DNA from 4 places in the Sporosarcina sp. SG10008 genome. Region 3 is predicted to be linked to each of the others. Evidence: riboswitches for the same ligand, from Rfam matches in the RefSeq annotation. Region 3 holds a riboswitch; each other region holds the start of a gene.
What was found. A riboswitch is a leader RNA that binds a small molecule or an ion and turns the genes downstream of it on or off. The one in region 3 is predicted to bind thiamine pyrophosphate.
Positions count from the first base shown of each region.

Region 1 (4,770 bases), 1.2 Mb from region 3:
CGTTTCGGACTTGTTCCCCTGTTTGACATACGGTATTTGCCGCATGATGCGGTACGTTCGATTATGAATGTCAAACGTCAATTCAACGGTCGTTTGAACTGCGTCGTCTGCGAAGTCGCTTCGCATCGCACGATTATCCGTTCGATCTTCTCCGCTCGCCTGACCATATAGCGCAAAACAAATCCCATCAAATATCGTGGTTTTCCCCGCACCAGTAGCTCCTGAAATAACGAAGAGTTGATTGTCTTTCAATTCCCTGAAATCGACCGTTTCCGTCCCTTTATATGGTCCAAATGCCGTCATCATTAATTGAATTGGTCTCACAGCTGTGTCCCCTCCTTGTGCATAACTTCATGGAGCACTTCTGAAAAGAGGGTCTCCGTTTCTACGTCTGCCGCTTCTCCTTTCATCTCTTCGTAAAATGCTTTAAAGAGTGCTAAATCATCATGCTTCCCATGTTCCATACGTTGTTCATCAACCGCATTTGCGGTCAGCATGAGCACTTTACGCTCAACATGCATCGCGTTCGGATAGACTGACCGTACTTTTTCCATCGGGAATAAAACCGGAGTCTCATCTAGCAATTTAACAAAAACATAATCCTCACTTACTGGGTGCAACAAAATATGTTCCATCGTCCCTACAACCGTCCGCATATCATGCTTTGGCTTCAACTCCCGTTTCTCAACAGATACCTGCCCTGCAGCGTCAAGTTCGATAATTAGAAACCCTTTATTATGATGTTCTTCTGAAATCGAATATTTCATTGGCGAACCCGCAAATCGCACTGTTTCATTTAACACATAATGTGCCTGATGTAGGTGGCCAAGTGCAGTATAATTAAATCCTTCGAAAAGATGCGCCGACACATATTCTGCCCCACCAATTGCCAACGGTCGTTCGGAGTCACTCGTGTTATTTTCACTTTCTCCGTGAGGTGTCACAAAAGCATGTCCAACAAATACATGTCGGACCCCCTCTGCCATTTGTTCACGGATAGTTGCCGTCACTTTCTTCATCGCATCGTTATGGTTCACAATCGTTTCATCTTCGTGCAAATGTTTTACAACAGAAGGATCCGCAAATGGTACGAGATGGAAATGAACCTCACCGTAGTCATCTGACAAAACGACCGGTTCGATTACTTTCGTCATCTGACCTGCAATATGGTAGCCATTTACTCGCATCAATCCGCTTCCAAAATGGAGGCGTCCCGGGCTATCATGGTTTCCTCCAATCGCTAGGACAGGTATTCCAAGTTCCATAGTAATTTTTCCAAGCACTTCGTCAAGTAGTGCAATCGCTTCTGTAGGTGGCACCGCACGGTCATACAAATCGCCTGCGATAACGACCGCATCTGGCTTCTCTTTTTTGACTGCCTCTACAAATTGATCAAGCACATAACGCTGTCCTTCTGTCATATATATACCTTGAACGAGCTTGCCTAAATGCCAGTCCGCTGTATGGAAAAATTTCAAATTCATTTCCCCCTTCAATACTTTTTCTTTCTACTTTACAGGATAATTCTCGTAAAAGGAAACATACATTCCTTTCTAACTTTTCACAAAGTTAAGGTTGACCTTCTATTTTTAATATGCTTATAATGGGGATGAGTCCAATTTCATATGATCCACCGCTAGGGGTGCTCTAACAGAGCTGAGAGAGGCATGTGCCTTGACCCTTATAACTTGAACTGGTTAATACCAGCGTAAGGAAGAGGTGCTGACACAATAATTCTGCCGGTCTATTTTCCGGGATACTTTTGATTGTCTACAACCCACTTCTTCTTCAAGGAGTGGGTTTTTTGGTTTTCAAGAATACAAAGGGAGTGTTGATATCATGAAGTTCACTGACCGTTTGTTAGAAAAGACGTTACCAATCTGGAGACAGAATCATAGCCATCCGTTCGTACAAGGAATTGGCGATGGGACGCTTGATCCGGATAAATTCAGGTTTTATATGGTACAGGATTACTTGTATTTGATTGATTATGCAAAACTGTTTGCGATTGGGGCTGTAAAAGCCGACGACTTGGAAACGATGGGCAAATTCGCGACACTACTCGATGGGACGCTGAACAAGGAAATGGCCCTGCATCGAAGCTACGCACTGCGGTTCGGCATTTCTGAACAGGAACTTGAAAACGCTAAGCCGTCACCAATTGTTCTTGCCTATACACACTACATGTTACACGTCTGTCAAAATGGAACCGTTGCGGAAGTGATGGCTGCTCTGCTTCCTTGCGCATGGAGTTACTGGGAAATCGGTAAGGAGCTAAATGCTATTCCAGGTGCTGCCGATCACTCGTTATATGGCGATTGGATTCAGATGTATTCTTCGGATGAATTCAAGGAACTTGCGGGCTGGTGTATTGATTTAATGAACAAATCAGCAGAAGGAAAACCGGAGCATGAACTGTTAAAGCTCGAGGAGATCTTCCTCAATACAACTCGTTATGAATATATGTTTTGGGATATGGCAAATACAAAACAAATGTGGCCTGGAGTTGAAATGATAAATGCTATCGTTTGACGGTGTTTCATTCACGTACGAATCAGGCAACAGCATACTCGATAATCTGTCATTCAACATTCTTCCCAGTGAGTTTATTTCGATAATTGGTGTTAGCGGTTCCGGTAAAAGTACGATTTTTCGTCTTGTAACCGGATTAGATGAACCCTCAGGGGGTACCATTTCTCTTGAAGGGAATCCAAATACTCAGCGCCTTGGAAAGGTCGGCTATATGCCACAACAAGATTTGTTACTGCCTTGGCGAACCATTTTAGAAAATGCATGTCTTCCGCTTGAAGTAGCCGGATTAGATAAGAAGGCCGCCAAGGAACAAGTACAACCATTATTACAAGAGTTCGGTCTTGGTGGAACAGAGGATAACTATCCAGGAGAACTTTCGGGTGGAATGAAGCAGCGCGTCGCTTTCTTACGCGCTGTTCTTTCTGGCAATTCCCTACTATTGTTGGATGAACCGTTTTCAGCACTCGACGCCATCACCCGACTGGCTATGCAAGAGTGGCTCATCAATCTGTGGGAAAAGCGCAAATCAACTGTCCTTTTCATCACACATGACGTAGAGGAAGCACTGTTTCTGTCAGACCGTATTTTTCTGTTGCAAAACAAACCTGTCACTTCATTCGTGGAAATCGAAGTGCCTCTTGAAAGACCTCGAATAAGAAACGATTTACATCGCGCTGAAATGCTCGAGCTAAAAGAACTGCTTATCGGCAAGCTCAGAAGTGAGGTTTCGCTGTGAAAAATACGGCTTCCTTAGTAATCATTGCAGGATTTCTAAGTATCTGGGAGTTGGGTGCACGCCTTTACGGTAAAGCGTTCATTCTCCCTTCCCCTATACAAATTTTTTTACGTTTTTGGGAACTGAGGGAAGTATTATTGTTGAAACATCTACCGGTTACTTTGATGACGATTATTATCGGCCTAGCCATTTCGATTATTTCAGGAACAGCAATTGCAGTGCTAATGTCTTCCCGTCCAGGCATACGAAAAGCGCTCTATCCAATTCTCATTGCATCTCAAATGGTTCCTATTATTGCGCTTGCACCTATTTTTGTACTGTGGTTTGGTTACACAATTTGGAGCAAAGTTGCTGTTACTGTGCTCATCACATTTTTTCCGATAACAGTGAATACATTCGATGGTTTATCGTCAGGAAAAAAAGATATACAAGAACTTTTTTTGACGATGGGTGCTTCAAAAAAGGATATTTTCTATAAATATTCCGTACCAACTGCCCTCCCTCATTTCTTTTCTGGAATGAAAGTCGCTGTGACACTAAGTGTAATTGGCGCTGCAATCGGAGAATGGTTAGGCGCGCAGGCAGGCCTTGGTTACTTCAGTAGGCGTATGATGACGCAGTTCGATGGTGCAGCTGTTTTCGCACCCATCTTTGTACTGAGTGCCGTCGGAATCGGTCTATTCATCTGCGTGACCATTATTGAAAATCGAACGTTAAAATGGAGGATTAAAAATTGAAGAAAATCACATTATCACTTACAAGTATTGCGCTAATTCTATTGCTCAGCGCGTGCAATACTAATGAAAAAACAGAAAAGGTAAGTATCATGCTTGATTGGTATCCTAATGCTGTACATAGCTTCCTTTATGTTGCGGAGGAAAAAGGTTATTTCAAAGATGAAGGCATTGAACTGGATATCAAGTTCCCCACAAGTCCGACTGATCCTATTAACCTTGCAGCAGCAGGAAAAGTGACTATGGGCATCACCTATCAGCCTGACGTTATAATTGCAAAGTCTGAACAGAATATCGGCATTAAATCCGTCGGCGTTCTCGTTCGTTCGCCATTGAATCACGTAGCATTTTTAAAAGAAAGTGGTATCGAGTCACCAAAAGATCTAGAAGGAAAAACTGTAGGCTATTCAGGAATCCCTTTGAACGAAGCAATACTAGAAACAATGATGAAAGCAGATGGTGCAGACTACGGTAAAGTAAACATGGTCGATGTGGGGTTTGAATTAAATTCTGCATTGATTTCAAAAAAAGCAGACGCTGTTATCGGGGCATATATTAATCATGAAGTACCGCTACTTGAATATGAAGGATTTCCAACAGGGTATATTGACCCGACAGACTTCGAAATACCTTCGTTTTATGAACTTATTGTTGTGACAAGTGACGATACCTGGAAGAAAGACCAAAAGAACATCGAAGCATTTTGGCGCGCTGCCGGAAGAGCCTTTGATGATATGGAGAAAGATCCTGAAGAAGCGCTGTCTATCT
Region 1 is NZ_CP172607.1:846,627-851,396, reverse strand. Features, by position in the region: gene ACGLYD_RS04275 (AAA family ATPase) at 1-324, opposite strand, end outside; gene ACGLYD_RS04270 (exonuclease SbcCD subunit D) at 321-1,478, opposite strand; TPP riboswitch at 1,629-1,732, shown strand; gene tenA (thiaminase II) at 1,840-2,532, shown strand; gene ACGLYD_RS04260 (ABC transporter ATP-binding protein) at 2,519-3,268, shown strand; gene ACGLYD_RS04255 (ABC transporter permease) at 3,265-4,005, shown strand; gene ACGLYD_RS04250 (ABC transporter substrate-binding protein) at 4,002-4,770, shown strand, end outside.
Region 1: linked by a shared signal. The riboswitch ahead of tenA (thiaminase II) and the one ahead of thiD (bifunctional hydroxymethylpyrimidine kinase/phosphomethylpyrimidine kinase) in region 3 are both predicted to bind thiamine pyrophosphate.

Region 2 (4,770 bases), 940 kb from region 3:
GTGGCTGTAACAGGACATACGTATATAACAAAGACATCCCAACAAGCGAAAGACGAATTTTATCCTTACTATGCAAATTATTGGGGATATGTGAACAAACAACATGGAATGATTACGAGAATATCCCGCTCTGATTTCAATTATATGGCCAGTCCCGAAACCGGATTATTTGTCGGCAGCCCTCAGCAAATAATTGAGAAGATTCTCCACCAACACGAACTATTTGGACATCAACGATTCATTGCACAAATGGATATCGGCGGCTTGCCGTTTTCTAAAGTCGCAGCGAGTATTGAAATGTTAGCAACACAAGTAGCTCCGATCGTTCGGCGTGAAACGGCTCGTTAAGATTATCCCATGTGAATTTAACTCGAAACATAGCAACCATTTGAAACCGCATCAGAAATAACCCCAATTATTTGGCGATATGCAACAATATACTAGTACTAGATGAATGGAAAGTTTACTTACACTCCCTATTTTTTCGTATTACACCACGTCTGTCGATTAACCAAAATTAACAAAAAAACTTGATCACACACTGGGTACTCTTTGTATAGTTGCATTTGGATTGCTTTGCATTAAACGACTACTATACCATTATCGTGATGTCTAGATGTGAGGGATGCGACTTTGTCGCATCCCTCACATCTTTTTCGGTAATCGTATGGTAGTCCTTCATCCATCGCGTTCCAAATTCATGAGTACACGTAGTTCTGAAGCTTTTTGGGACGAAAGAATCACTGGCTTCTTAATTGAAGAAAAGCCGCCAAAGATGCAATTTTGGCGGCTGAAACTTTCTATATAATTTTTTCTTTTTTTAGTAAAGAAGTGTCACTTTCTATAAGACATCATATGATTAGATGCATACTCTTTGTTAAATGTATGCAAGAAGTACATTATACAACGTGCAAGAGTGCCCGAAATTGCATCTTCGGGCACTTACAATCTCGATAAAAAGTCATCTATTCATTTCTTTCAAACATAACTGCATTTTTCACTTGAACATTGTAGGTACGCGACAGGCAAGTATTCGCAACAGGATTAACGAAAAAAGCGTGGCTCTCGGTAAATATGTCGTGATTATTTCGCCGAAAGCGAACCGGAAATGATCCAGTTAAAATGGGTTTTCGAAGCCCTACTCACCCAGTGTTTTATGCAAATAAATGGTTAATTTACAGACGTGGTATTACACCACTCATTTATAAATATCATAAGCGTCTTGGTAAATACCACTAATTCTTCAATGTTTATCTTTTCATCGACTGAATGTGCCTCTTCCAACTTTCCAGGACCATAGATAACAGTTGGAATTCCTGCTGCACCTAGCCATCCAGCATCTGTTACTGATCTCGACATACCTATTATTGCAGGACTTTTTTCGGTTTGTTCATGACAATGTGCAAGAAGTTGAACAGCTGCATGGTCCGCATTCATTTCAAGCGCCGGAAATATTTCTCCACGTTCTTCAATCATTGATTTTCCACCCCAGCGAAAGTGAATGGGATTTTCTCTTAACCACGTGTCTGCTTTTGCTACATGGTTCAAATGCTCTTCGATTTCTTTTGTTACAGATTGATAGGTTTCATTCGGATAGAAATGAACGGTGATCCAGAGCCGACATTCATCCGCCACAAAAGCTGCATGCCTTCCTCCTTCTATAACTGCTGGATTAATAGTAGTGGCGCCAGGCGCAAAATCCGGATATTTTTTTGTCACAGCCCAGTGACGTTCTAAATCTTGTAATCCAGCAATAACCTTCATCATCTTTTCTATCGCACTAGCCCCATTAACCGAACCGCCTGCATGAAGCATACTCATCCTCATTGCATCATGGAAAACTTCCTTACTTTTAATCGTTATCCAGCCGGTAATCACACCACCCTGACCATGGATTTGACGATCACTGCCATCGACTACAAGTGCAAAGTCTGCTGTATAGCCTTTTTCCATACATGAAAGTGTTCCAGCCTCTCCCGCTTCCTCCCCAATGACAGTCTGAATTTGCAAATCACCTTTCAGTTCCACACCTAGTTCGTTTAATAATTTAACGGCTAGTAAAGTCGCCGCTACTGCACCTTTCATATCGGATGTTCCTCGCCCATATGCGTTGCCATCTTTAGTCGTCAGTTCAAAGACAGGCACAGTCCACTCTGTTTCATACCCCACTTCTGCAACGTCTATATGTCCATTAATGATTAGGCTGTTATATAGGTTTCCATCCGTTCCCTTTTTAATGCCTACAACGTTCGGGTCGCTAGGAAATACATCCCAACTAACCGTTTCAAATTTTTCTTGTTCTAAAAAATCTTGAATATACCGCTGTACGCCTGTTGTATTTCTTGCCGGTGGACTAACTGTCGGGAAACGAACGAGGTCCGCTAGCAATTGCACTAACTCCTCTTGACGTTCATCAACTAGGTTACTAATTCTATTTTCCATTTTACTCATCCATCCCTTATCTATATTTTTGGTAGGTGAATCTATATACGTTGTAATAAAGAATTCCATTGAATTCACTACGGCGCTAGCCCTTGTAATGCGCCTTCGCACAGTTCACTATCTTTATTTCATTTGTTCAACATATATACACTGGAACAGAAAACAGCCGCTTTCCATAATCGGAAGGCGGCTGTTTTCTACGTATATAAAGACATTATGTGTAAAGTTTCAGCTGCTTCCCTACGCTAGTATGAACTAGATCAGGTTCGAAGGGTTTACATCTATGATGTGTCTCAGCCTAAACGGCTCCCCTAGCAGTATCTATTTAGTTTTTTTCTTCTTCACAATGCATCTGTTCTTTCTTCCCCTTTAGGAAGATAGTTTGATAAGTCGATATCACGTAACCCGTTCTTTATTTTAGTTGTGTAACCTAAATTTTCATTCGATAAAAACGAAGCTTTTGAAGCAATCATTTCTTCTAATAAAGGCAAATACGTCGGATCAATATCTTTCCAAAGTTTGTACGAATTTATTAAGTCCTCTAAAGTCAGGTGCTTGTAATCATCGCCTTTATAGTCACGTAATGCGGAAATACGATACCAAATATCGCCATTATCACGAATCCAATCATCTTTATCCGCTACAATCGCTGTTTGTATAGCCTGCGCTGTATCTAAATACTTCTGATCACCGAACTCATTATAAGCCATGAGTAAAACGTTCATACCGCCCAACACATGATTCATAGAGGCATGTGTCGTTACTTGCTGTGCAATCGGGAAGTAATCCGCGATGTAGTAAGACTCGTCATTCACAGGAATGACGTTTCCTTTACTTTTTTGTGAGACTAGTAAGTCAGCATAATTACGCAATGGCTCTTTCGCATTCTCAATTCCAAAATCAGCACCACTATTATAGTAGAAAAGCGCGATTTGCTCATTAAAACGTGTATCAATGAATGGAGCTGTAATGTCATATAAATCTTTCAAATAGGTGCTTGTAACTTCTGTTTCCCAATAATCTTTGTCACCTTTGAAATTCTTCAAGTTAACAAATGAGTTGTAAATTAAGTTCTCAAAATAACGATCCTCTTGCTCATTATATAAAACCAGAGCACGATCTTCTTTTAATAGAAGTAAGTTCCGCCCATATCCTTGCCCTGTATCAGGCATTGGCTCTGTGGTTATCGCCATTTTATTGTATGGGCCACCCGCCGTGTACCAATTATTACGTTTTTTATAATACTTAGCTGACTCAAGCATCCAGCTCTCCATATTCTCTTCATTCGCAAATAATTGGTCATCCGCATTCATATACCACTGATCTACAATGTCATTGCCTTTTGAATTTAACGTATGCACAGATAATAATGTTGTTCCAACCTGAGCATAAGACAGTGCCTCTTTTTCACCGAGCAATTGACGCATGTAACTGTAGCCATCATTCTCATACTCTAATGACAATTGCTTTGACAAATAAGACTGACCAACCATCCGCTCCTTCACTGATCCATCTAGCTTCACAAATTGGAGTAAACCTGTCGGATAGGATGTTGTGTCACTGCCAAAAACGTCTTTATCATTACGTTTAATCTTGTATTTATCATAACGGTTTAGCTCAAATGAAGCCACTTCATTTTCTTTTTGAATGACATCTACTGTTACAGCAGATTCAGTAGGGTTAATGATTTTCGAAAATAAGAAGTAATCGCCATTATCAAATGAACGAACCGTTAACTCAATGGTCGCACCTTCTATACCGATGTCATAAGTGTAAATATTATCTCGTGAAAATGAGTTATCGATTCTCGTATGATTCGTGAAAAGTATATTCTCTGTCGATCTTAGGTAAATCGGATGTTCATCAAATGACACCTTCATTAAATTCACAGCAGAGGGAATCCGAGTAAAATTAGGCGACAGCTCTAAGTTCGTTAATTCATATTTTTTGGTAGTTGCAATGTTCCCCTTCTCCACAAGTACTTGATGCAGAATCACCGCAAAAGTAGCGCGGTCTACTTGTGATCCGTGATTGAATAGACCTTTTTGTATGCCTGGCATAATTCTGTATTGTGGAACTGCGCCTACACTTCCTTTATCCAATGAAATAAGACTTGGCCATTCGATTAATGCACTATCTTGCAAATTAAATGCATCTACTAATGCCAACTCCATTTGCCTACGTGTTAAAGGTTCTTCCATACCAAAAGAATTGCCTGTCACGTCTTTGATTAAAAATTCATATCCCGCTTTTGTAAAAGATTGAGTAGCCTCTCCAACTGTCATTGCTAGATCCGGACGAAATTGCATATCGCCGTAACCCGTCAAT
Region 2 is NZ_CP172607.1:567,978-572,747, reverse strand. Features, by position in the region: gene ACGLYD_RS02930 (LLM class flavin-dependent oxidoreductase) at 1-348, shown strand, start outside; gene ACGLYD_RS02925 (acetylornithine deacetylase) at 1,171-2,451, opposite strand; TPP riboswitch at 2,663-2,765, opposite strand; gene ACGLYD_RS02920 (S-layer homology domain-containing protein) at 2,784-4,770, opposite strand, start outside.
Region 2: linked by a shared signal. The riboswitch ahead of ACGLYD_RS02925 (acetylornithine deacetylase) and the one ahead of thiD (bifunctional hydroxymethylpyrimidine kinase/phosphomethylpyrimidine kinase) in region 3 are both predicted to bind thiamine pyrophosphate.

Region 3 (4,770 bases):
AATAGTTGGATTGGATTGACCTGCCAACAAAATTCCAGTACCATTTCAATAGAAAGATAGAATAATTGGGGAGGATGATTTTTATGACAGAAACACGTATTGCAGCAATTGACGTAGGAAACGATTCATTAAAAGCCATTTTCGGTAAATTGGAAGCAGAACTCAATATACCCAATGTAATTGCACAAGATATTGCAGATCGTCCGATTATCGGCATTGAAGAACTAGACAACCAAGAGCCTACTGATGGCATTCATATTCGTTTGCACTCTCCAACATTAAAAGATAACAACGCTATTTACCGTGTTGGGAATCTTGCTACGAAAAGTGGTAATTCAACTGAACTAGATCCAGGTAGCAACAAATCTGAGGAAGATCAAACTTTGGTGATGTTGTTCGCGGCACTTGCAATAGATGCAGCACGTGATGAGAATAAAGGTATTTTTAAACGGAATAATAATGTGATTGAAGCTACGTATACACTAGGTACAGGACTTCCACTGAGAGAAGTAAAGGAAGGGAAAGACGTTGGTTATCGTTCCCAATTGCTTAGCTCTGTTCACCAAGTAGAGTTTTTGGTTACACCTAAATATCAAGGTATAAAAGTAAATATTAAATTTGATGAAGTAAAGGTTTATCCGGAAGGTTTTGCTGCGTTTATCAACCTTGTAATGGATAATAATTTAAACATCATTAATAAAGAATTAATCGATAAACAAATCTTGATACAAGACATCGGTGGGTTATCAACGGATGTTGCGGTTATTAGGAATCGTAAAGTTGATGATGATAAGGCGCAAGGCTTTAACTTGGGTGTTTCAGAGTCTCTGGATGCTATTCGAGAAGAAATTTATGTTAGACATGGCGTAGAGTTGGACAGTCGTCTAGATGTTGTGGATATTATAACGAAGAAAAATAACCGTAATCATATTATGGTAAAAGGAAGCCGGACAAGTGTTCATGACATTGTAGATCGGATTCTCTTGGAGTTAGCGAAAAAGCAATACCGCCATTTACGGAATGTATGGGCAAGAAACTCGCAATCTGAGATCTGCTATTTCATCGGCGGAGGCTCTATTGTCCTTAAAGACTATCTTAAAACGTTAAATAATAGCTTAGATGGTTATAATATCGATTTCTTTGAAGATGAAAAAGAAAGTGTTTGGATGATGGCCAACGCTTATTACAAGTTAATTTCAGACTTTGCGAAAAAAAATCAACAAGTCAAAATTAAAGAAGAAGAAAAGTTAGTTAAAACAAAGTAAGGTGACTATGCATGAATGACGCGGGATTAAAAAGGGGACAGCCCATTACATTTCGTCTCCCATCAGATACATCTGACCACACACTAAAGCAACTGCAAAAGTTAAAAGAAGTCGAAAGAAGAAACTTTTCCAGTAAAATTGCGGAGTTCGTGATAGATGGGGTGAATGACTCACTTTTAAAGCATAGAGAGGCCATAACAATTCCGCTCCCAAAAGGGTTAACTAAAGCGCAACGTGATTGGTTAAAGCACGAACATTCCGAGGCGCTACTAGGGAGTATCGTCTATCAGTTGATGTCCGATCCAATCCGCACAGCTTCTCTCTTTGCATCATTGAACAGCAATGCAATAGATGTAAATGCAGCATTATATTTGCAGGAAGAAACGAGCGCTGCCGTTGAGGTGGAAACAGAACATCAATTGATTAACATAGAGGATGATCTGGATAATTTTGATTGGGAACAGTTAAAGGAGCCAGAAGAAACCTCTGTTGTAGAAGAGGAAGACCCTTTAGCTGACTTCCTTGCCCAGATGAATAAATAATAGTGAGTGCCTGCATAAGAAACCACCATGAATGCTTAAATTTTCATGATGGTTTATTGTACAGGCACTTTTTGTTGTGATTTCTAAGGAATCTAAAACATTGAGATGTTTTCTTTGGAGCATACAAGGGAAAAAGAGTAATAGGGATGACTACAGCTAGTTTACGAATGGGCTGTATGTCTATTTAGTAAGAAGAATGGGGTGAAGCGGTTATGGAAAAAGTTATTTACATCGTGCGTCATTGCTCCGCAGAAGGACAGGCACCACACGCGGAATTGACTGCTGAAGGGATTCTGCAGGCGGGTCAGCTTGTAGCGTTTTTCGAAGATATCGAAGTGGATCGGATTATTACGAGTCCGTTTTCTCGTGCACGTCAGACGGGCTGGCCTATAGCTGAGCGGAAGAAGTTGCATGTAGAGGTGGATAGTCGGCTTATGGAGCGCGTGCTAAGTTCAATGGATTTCGAGGATTGGTTGATAAAGCTGGAAGATACGTTTTTTGACCTTCATCTAAAATATGAGGGTGGGGAATCTTCGAGTGAAGCGATGTCGAGGGTCTGTGATGTTGTGGATGAGCTGGGTGACGGTTCGCGGACAGTGCTTGTGACACACGGGAATTTAATGGCGCTATTATTAAGTTGTTATGATGAACGATTCGATTTTGGGCAGTGGCAGGCACTGACGAATCCAGACGTGTATGTTATACGGATTAAGGATGGGGACTCAGAAGTGGAAAGAATTTGGGGTTCTGAATAAAAAAACAGGCCGCTGTAATGTCGGCCTATCTAGGTTTTAGTGAATGTTAACCCATTGTAAGATTAGTAATAATGACCACTGCAATAATAACGAGTGCCCCGAAAAGACTGATCCACATGGATTTGTCGGGATTATTCGGTCTGCTGTCTGCTTTATGCATAAACTGCGCCTTCTTTCTGTTTATGTCACTAACTATACTCTTATCGACGATAGAATGGAATAAACTGTTACCACGTGAAACGAGTTTATTATATATATTGAACCTATTTGATGGAGTTTTTTATTTCCATTACTCTATGCTTCTATTGAAAATGGACCAAACATTCCCACAATCTCACACTAGATATGTTACACTTGCTACAAAGCTGAATAGTTTAACAACCACTAGGGGAGCCTTTTTTAGGCTGAGACGTGCATGAATGCGCGGACCCTTGGAACCTGATCCGGATTATACCGGCGTAGGAAAGTGGGTACGCCTTTTACGAATAGTTAAATGGCTAGCCGCTTTCTTACGCCACCGGGAAGCGGCTTTTTAGTATAAATAAAAGGGTGGCGAATCGAATGGTACGTGTGGCATTGACAATTGCGGGGTCGGATAGTGGTGGTGGTGCGGGTATTCAGGCAGACTTGAAGACGTTCCAAGAATTGGGTGTTTTCGGTACGTCGGCACTGACAGCGGTGACAGCGCAAAATACATTTGGAGTGACGGCGATACAGCCGGTTGACACCGCTATTATTAAAGCGCAAATACAGGCAGTTATTGAAGATTTTGATGTTAAAGCGATTAAGACAGGGATGCTCTTTTCGACAGAAATTATCTATGCAGTGGGAGAGGCGTTTCATTGGAGCGGAATTCCACTTGTCATTGATCCGGTGATGATTGCGAAAGGGGGTGCTTCATTGTTAGAAAGACAGGCGGTTGAAGCGTTGAAGACTGTACTTGTACCTCTTGCAGCTATTGTTACACCTAATATTCCAGAAGCAGAAGTGCTTGCAGGAATGGAAATAAAGACGAATGAAGACATAGAACGAGCGGCGAAACATATAATAGCGTTGGGCGCGGGGGCGGTTCTTATTAAAGGGGGCCACCGGAAAGAAGCGCCTTATGCGGAAGATCTGTTCATGGGGGCTGACGGGGAACGGTTCTCGGTTCGCGCACCATGGATTGATACGAAAGATACGCATGGAACAGGGTGTACGTATTCGGCGGCACTGACAGCGTTTTTGGCAAATGGGGAAACGGCAGCGAATGCAGTTGTTTCTGCAAAATGTTTTATCCACGCAGCAATTGAAGATGGACTTAAAATTGGTGGCGGCCATGGTCCGACGAATCACTGGGCATATGGACGCCGCGGTAACAAGACAATGGAAGGGGTTGTAGTTTATGGATAAGCAAACAGTTAACTTATATTTCATCATGGGTACAGTGAATTTGGCGGGACGCGACCCGTTACATGTCTTAGAAGAGGCGCTAAAGGGTGGTATAACGAGCTTTCAATTACGTGAAAAAGGGCCTGGTGCATTAACGGGTGAAGAATTGAAGGCTTTTGCACAAGCGTGTCAGCAATTATGTGAACAATATAGTGTACCTTTCATTGTCAATGATGATATAGGTCTTGCGATTGAAATTGGTGCAGACGGTATTCATATCGGGCAGGAAGACGGATATATTTCAGCAGTGCGTGACAAGGTTGGTCCAGACATGCTAATAGGTGTTTCTACGCATAATGTAACAGAAGCGATTGCGGCAGCTGATGCTGGGGCTGATTATATCGGTCTAGGTCCAGTTTATGAGACACAGACGAAAATGGATACGCAACCGGTTATTGGTATCGAGACAATTAGGGAAGTGGCATCGTTGTTACCTGGTTTACCTATTGTTGCGATTGGTGGAATTTCAGAACGCAGAGCCGGTGCTATCATTAAAGCGGGTGCGTCAGGGGTAGCGGTTATTTCTGCAATTTCTGGAGAAGAAGATCCTGGAGAAGCAGCAAGTCGTTTAAAAGGTGCGGTCCTTCTTTCATTAACAGGTATTGAAATGTAATGTTTAACTGCTCGCGAAATATACCACACTTCCAAGTAAGGGGTGTGGTGTGCGGATGAAAAAGAAACTGTTTGAAATACAAACCGTTTTGCATAAGGCAGATCTAATCTATTTCACATGGAATGATGTCGGCGGAACTTACAAAGTTTATAGAGACGGGCATC
Region 3 is NZ_CP172607.1:4,337,729-4,342,498, forward strand. Features, by position in the region: gene ACGLYD_RS20350 (ParM/StbA family protein) at 84-1,265, shown strand; gene ACGLYD_RS20355 (hypothetical protein) at 1,277-1,807, shown strand; gene ACGLYD_RS20360 (histidine phosphatase family protein) at 2,020-2,562, shown strand; TPP riboswitch at 2,939-3,044, shown strand; gene thiD (bifunctional hydroxymethylpyrimidine kinase/phosphomethylpyrimidine kinase) at 3,124-3,954, shown strand; gene thiE (thiamine phosphate synthase) at 3,947-4,606, shown strand; gene ACGLYD_RS20375 (DUF3238 domain-containing protein) at 4,662-4,770, shown strand, end outside.

Region 4 (4,770 bases), 470 kb from region 3:
TACGGCTTTATGCGCAACACAGTAAACATTAATCATGCATTATTCAATCGGAGGGTAGTTTTGTTTGTGCTCAGCTGCCTATTAAATATCACTTGGATTTTGCTTTGGCATTTTGGTTTCTTCGGATGGACAATTATTGTCAACCTGGTTCTTCTTTTAACACTGTTAACCATTTATTTTACTTATTCTATAAAAAATAGTCATATTCATGGTAGAGTTCCGATTGCTGTCTATCTAGGATGGGTTTTTGTCGCGACCATTGCAAATATCAGTTATGTCCTTACTTTGCATGAATGGTCTGGTTGGGGACTAAGTGACCCGCTATGGACCGTCATCTACTTGACTATCGCAACCGCTATTGCACTTCATTTTTTATACCATTACGCGGATATAGCATTTAGTGCTGTCTTCATATGGGCATTTATAGGTATCACTGTAAAAAACGGTGCTGATGAACTATTCGTCTCTGCCGCAGCCCTATTTCTTGCAGCTACAATCGCAGGATTCATGTTCTTCAGACGAAAGTCATTCACACCTAAATAAAAGTGTAAGACGCTGTTTAGCCCCGACAAGCGCTGAAAGACTTGAAGACAAAGTCGGTCTTTGCCTTTTCGGCAAGACTGAAATTAAAGAAAGGCAGTCTAAAATCGCGACATCCTGTCGCAACAAGGAGGGATGTAGCTCAATCCCTCCCCACTGCATGACCCACTTCGTGTGGGCCCAGGGGCTGGCGTCTGGAGTCTAGACATCGATCCATGTAGAACAACTTATACTTTCTTACCTTTAAAAAAATCGCCGTCCTCCCACATTGGGCAGAACGGCGATTTTCTATTTTCTCTCTAAAAGACGCGGTGCTGTAGTGAATAATATTGACGCAACAATTGCTGATAATATTATTGAAGGTATCATGTAACTTGCATTGTATACGAGTGAATAGAGCCATACGGGCTGTCCCTCAGGTGCATAAGATGCAAAAAATACAATTCCACCAATGAAGTGAATCAAGTATCGAAGTATGCCACCGATAACTGTCCCCAGAACGATTGCTGTAACCATTGAGCCTTTGTTGCCTTTTACTTTACTACTTAACAGCCATGCAAGTGTAACACCTGCCACTCCAACCAACGTGTACGCCACGAAGTAATCAAGCGCAGCCTGTATTATATTAAAGACATAGCCTCCCATCATCAGTTGCAATAACCCACTGACGAAGCCAGTCAGCATACCGCCTGCAATCCCCCATCTAAATGCCATGACAACAATCGGCAACATTGACAGCGTAACCGAGCCACCCTGTGGCATTTTAAAACCAATCTGATCAAGCACAAATGAAATTGCACCTAAAATAGCTATTTCAAGTAAAAGTTGAAGTCTTTTCCGATCCAAATTAATTCATCCCTTTCCTAGCTCAGCGAAAGATGTGGGCATAAAAAAAGACATCCCGAAATAGATGGGACATCGAATATGTCAATTTCCATCCACATTCCTACGCAAGAATAATCTTACAGGTTCTAAGGGTCAGGACGTGCTGTCCAATCTCAGCCAAATAGGCTCCCCCTGTGGTTCCAGTAATTTAGTTGTCTAGTTCATTGTATAAGATGGGGATCCTATAAGCAAGATGATTAACAGGGATGTTAATTATCCTATATATGTTGAAATTAAGAATTCCATTAAATTCGATGTGGCGCTAGGAGATGCCGCCAATCTCAGGCTCCAGTTAACCCTTGTATGGCCTCTTCGCCAAGTTTAATCTAGGGATTCATTTACTCAATATATATATAGTTAAACTAAAATGGAGGGATTCGTGTGTCGAACAATAAACTGTTAGCCGCCCTATGCTACTTTAGTGTCTTCTTCACCCCTTTACTTATACCCGTCATTATTTATTTCGTTTCGGATGACCGTGAAGTAAAACACCATGCCAAGCGCTCTCTCGTTTCACATCTTGTTCCTGTCGTACTTCTTATTGCAGGATTTATCATTTTTTCTTTTTCAATGTTTTCCTTTACCTACGACCTGAATGTAATGCCTAGTGGTAACTTTGGATTTTGGCAATTAACACCTGTCTTATTCATGCTAGTTTATGGAGTTTTGCTCATAGCAATTCTAATTTGGAATGTGTTTCAAGGTGTTAAAGTATTGAAGTGAATGTTTATAAAACCACCTATTCGGGAAAAAAGTAACAAATGCTGTGTTTAGGAGTGATTCGTAATGAATATTGGAAAATTATTAAAAACCGCTATTAAATTGGCGCCTATCGTCTATCCAATTGTTCGCAAAGTAATGAAAGAAAAAAAAGCAACAAGCACGACAATCCCAAAGAAATAATTCGACAGTCTGCAAACGTTTTTTAAGTTTGTAGGCTTTTTTGTTCAGCTCCATATGATATAGTATGGTATGGAAAAGAATGAACGGAAGAAAGGATTTGAACATAATGATTGCAAAAACTGAACAGGAAATTGAAGCGTTAAAGAAAATCGGCAAAATTGTTGCTGAAATCAGGGAAGCGATGAAAGAAGCAACTGTCCCTGGTAAAACGACGAAAGAAATTGATGACATCGGCGGTCGCTTATTCGAAGAAAAAGGTGCAATTTCAGGTCCTATCGCAGAATATGATTTCCCTGGATTTACATGCATCAGCGTCAACAGTGAAGTTGCCCATGGCATGCCTGGTTCCCGCGTGATAGAAGATGGAGATCTTGTTAATATTGACGTCTCAGGTTCCTACAATGGTTATTTTGCTGACACTGGCATTTCATTTGTTGTCGGTACACCCGATAATAAGAAACAACAATTATGTGATGTGGCTAAGAGTGCATTTGAACGTGCAATGACAAAAGTTAAAGCAGGTTCAAGCTTAAACCAAATTGGTAAAGCAGTTGAACGCGAAGCAAAAGAAAATGGCTTAAAAGTCATCAAAAACTTGACTGGCCACGGCATCGGTAAAGCGTTGCACGAAGAACCTTCGCATGTACTCAATTATTATGACGCATGGGATAAGACGCTTCTGAAAGAAGGAATGGTTCTCGCAGTTGAACCGTTTATCTCTGAAAAAGCAGAGCATATTATTGAATCAGGGGATGGCTGGACGTTCATTACACCAGACAAATCTCTTGTGGCTCAAATCGAACATACAATTATCGTCACAAAAGGCGAACCAATTATTTTGACGCAACTATAATTAGTGCCTAATGCGTTCTTTCAATATATATAGAAAAGGGCTGTCCCTGGAAATCCAATGCACTTGGATTCCTGGATAGCCCTTTTTATTATTGTCTAGATATGTGGTTATAAAGTATTCCATTAAATTCACTACGGTGCTAGGGGATGCCTTCACTCGATTTATATAACTATTTTCCCACGTCTATTGATTAATCAAAAATCACCAGTGAATAACATGATCACCTACTGGGCGCTACTTGTATTCACAACAGGATTACCGAAAAAAGTGTAGCTAGAAGTGACAGAGTCACTTCTAGCTACACTTGCCTCATGGTAAATGTGTCGTGAATAGTTTGCCGAAAGCGAACCGGAAATGATTCAGTGAAAACGGATTTTTTAAGCCCTATTCACCAGTATTTTATGCAAATAAATGGTTAATCAGCACACGTGCTATTTTCCCGACATATATAGATCCCTTGCGCTTGTCTTATTTCTTTTTAGGAGCTGCAATTGTTTTTGAATTTCCTTCGGCAAGATGGCCTTTATACCATACTTTTTGAACCGTTTTAATTCCTTTAGTCAGCTTACGATAATCTCGTTCTTCTGGGTACGACAACAATGTCAATACTTCCCCATCTCCGCCTGCTCTTCCAGTTCTGCCTGAACGGTGTAAATATTGCTCAACCGTATGTGGCACGTCGATGTGAATAACATGTGTTAAGCCATCAATGTCTAGCCCTCGTGCCGCAAGATCAGTTGCTATCAAAATCTTCAACTCGCCTTTACGGAAACTTTCCAATGTTTGCTGTCTCTCAAATTTCGTCATTTCTGAATGAAGAACCGCAATTGGTGCTTCGTTATACCTAAGCTTCATTTCTTTCATGCGAAGCTGATCCACATTATTAATAAATGCAAGAGCACGAATTCCATTCAAATAAGAAATCCCACGCAATACATCCGTTTTGTCCCGTGCATCCGTTTTCACAAATGAATGAACGACCTTACCCGATTTCGGCATTTCTTCCGCTCCAACTTGGATGCGGATTGGATCATTCATAAACTTGCTAGCAACAATTTCAATTTCATCTGTAATTGTCGCAGATACGGCAATAACTTGTCTTTCCGGATTTGCCGCTTCAATCATATTTTTCACAACGACACGATGATCACGCGCTAAAAGCTGATCGCCTTCATCAAGAACAATGTGACGAATATCATGCATTTTCAACTTTCTGACCTTGATAAGTTCAGCCAATCGACCAGGTGTTCCAACAACAATTGTTGGTTTTTTCTTCAATTGTTCAATCTGACGCTGCATATTGGCCCCGCCAATTAGTTGTGTAACCGTGATACCAGTTCCTGTTACCCATTCTCTGATAACATTAACGATTTGCATCGACAGTTCCTGTGATGGTGTTATAATTAGCGCCTGCGTTTGTTTTTTATCGCCATCAACCAATTGCAAAAGTGGCAATACAAATGCAAGTGTCTTGCCCGAACCCGTCGGTGACTCTGCAACGATATCTTTACCTGCCAGCATTTCAGGAATCATTTTCTCCTGGATTGGCATTTCGTACTCAAACTTCCATTTTTCTTTAAACATTTCGT
Region 4 is NZ_CP172607.1:104,229-108,998, reverse strand. Features, by position in the region: gene ACGLYD_RS00490 (tryptophan-rich sensory protein) at 1-543, shown strand, start outside; gene thiT (energy-coupled thiamine transporter ThiT) at 829-1,386, opposite strand; TPP riboswitch at 1,467-1,568, opposite strand; gene ACGLYD_RS00480 (DUF4870 domain-containing protein) at 1,807-2,148, shown strand; gene ACGLYD_RS00475 (hypothetical protein) at 2,212-2,328, shown strand; gene map (type I methionyl aminopeptidase) at 2,435-3,181, shown strand; gene ACGLYD_RS00465 (DEAD/DEAH box helicase) at 3,650-4,770, opposite strand, start outside.
Region 4: linked by a shared signal. The riboswitch ahead of thiT (energy-coupled thiamine transporter ThiT) and the one ahead of thiD (bifunctional hydroxymethylpyrimidine kinase/phosphomethylpyrimidine kinase) in region 3 are both predicted to bind thiamine pyrophosphate.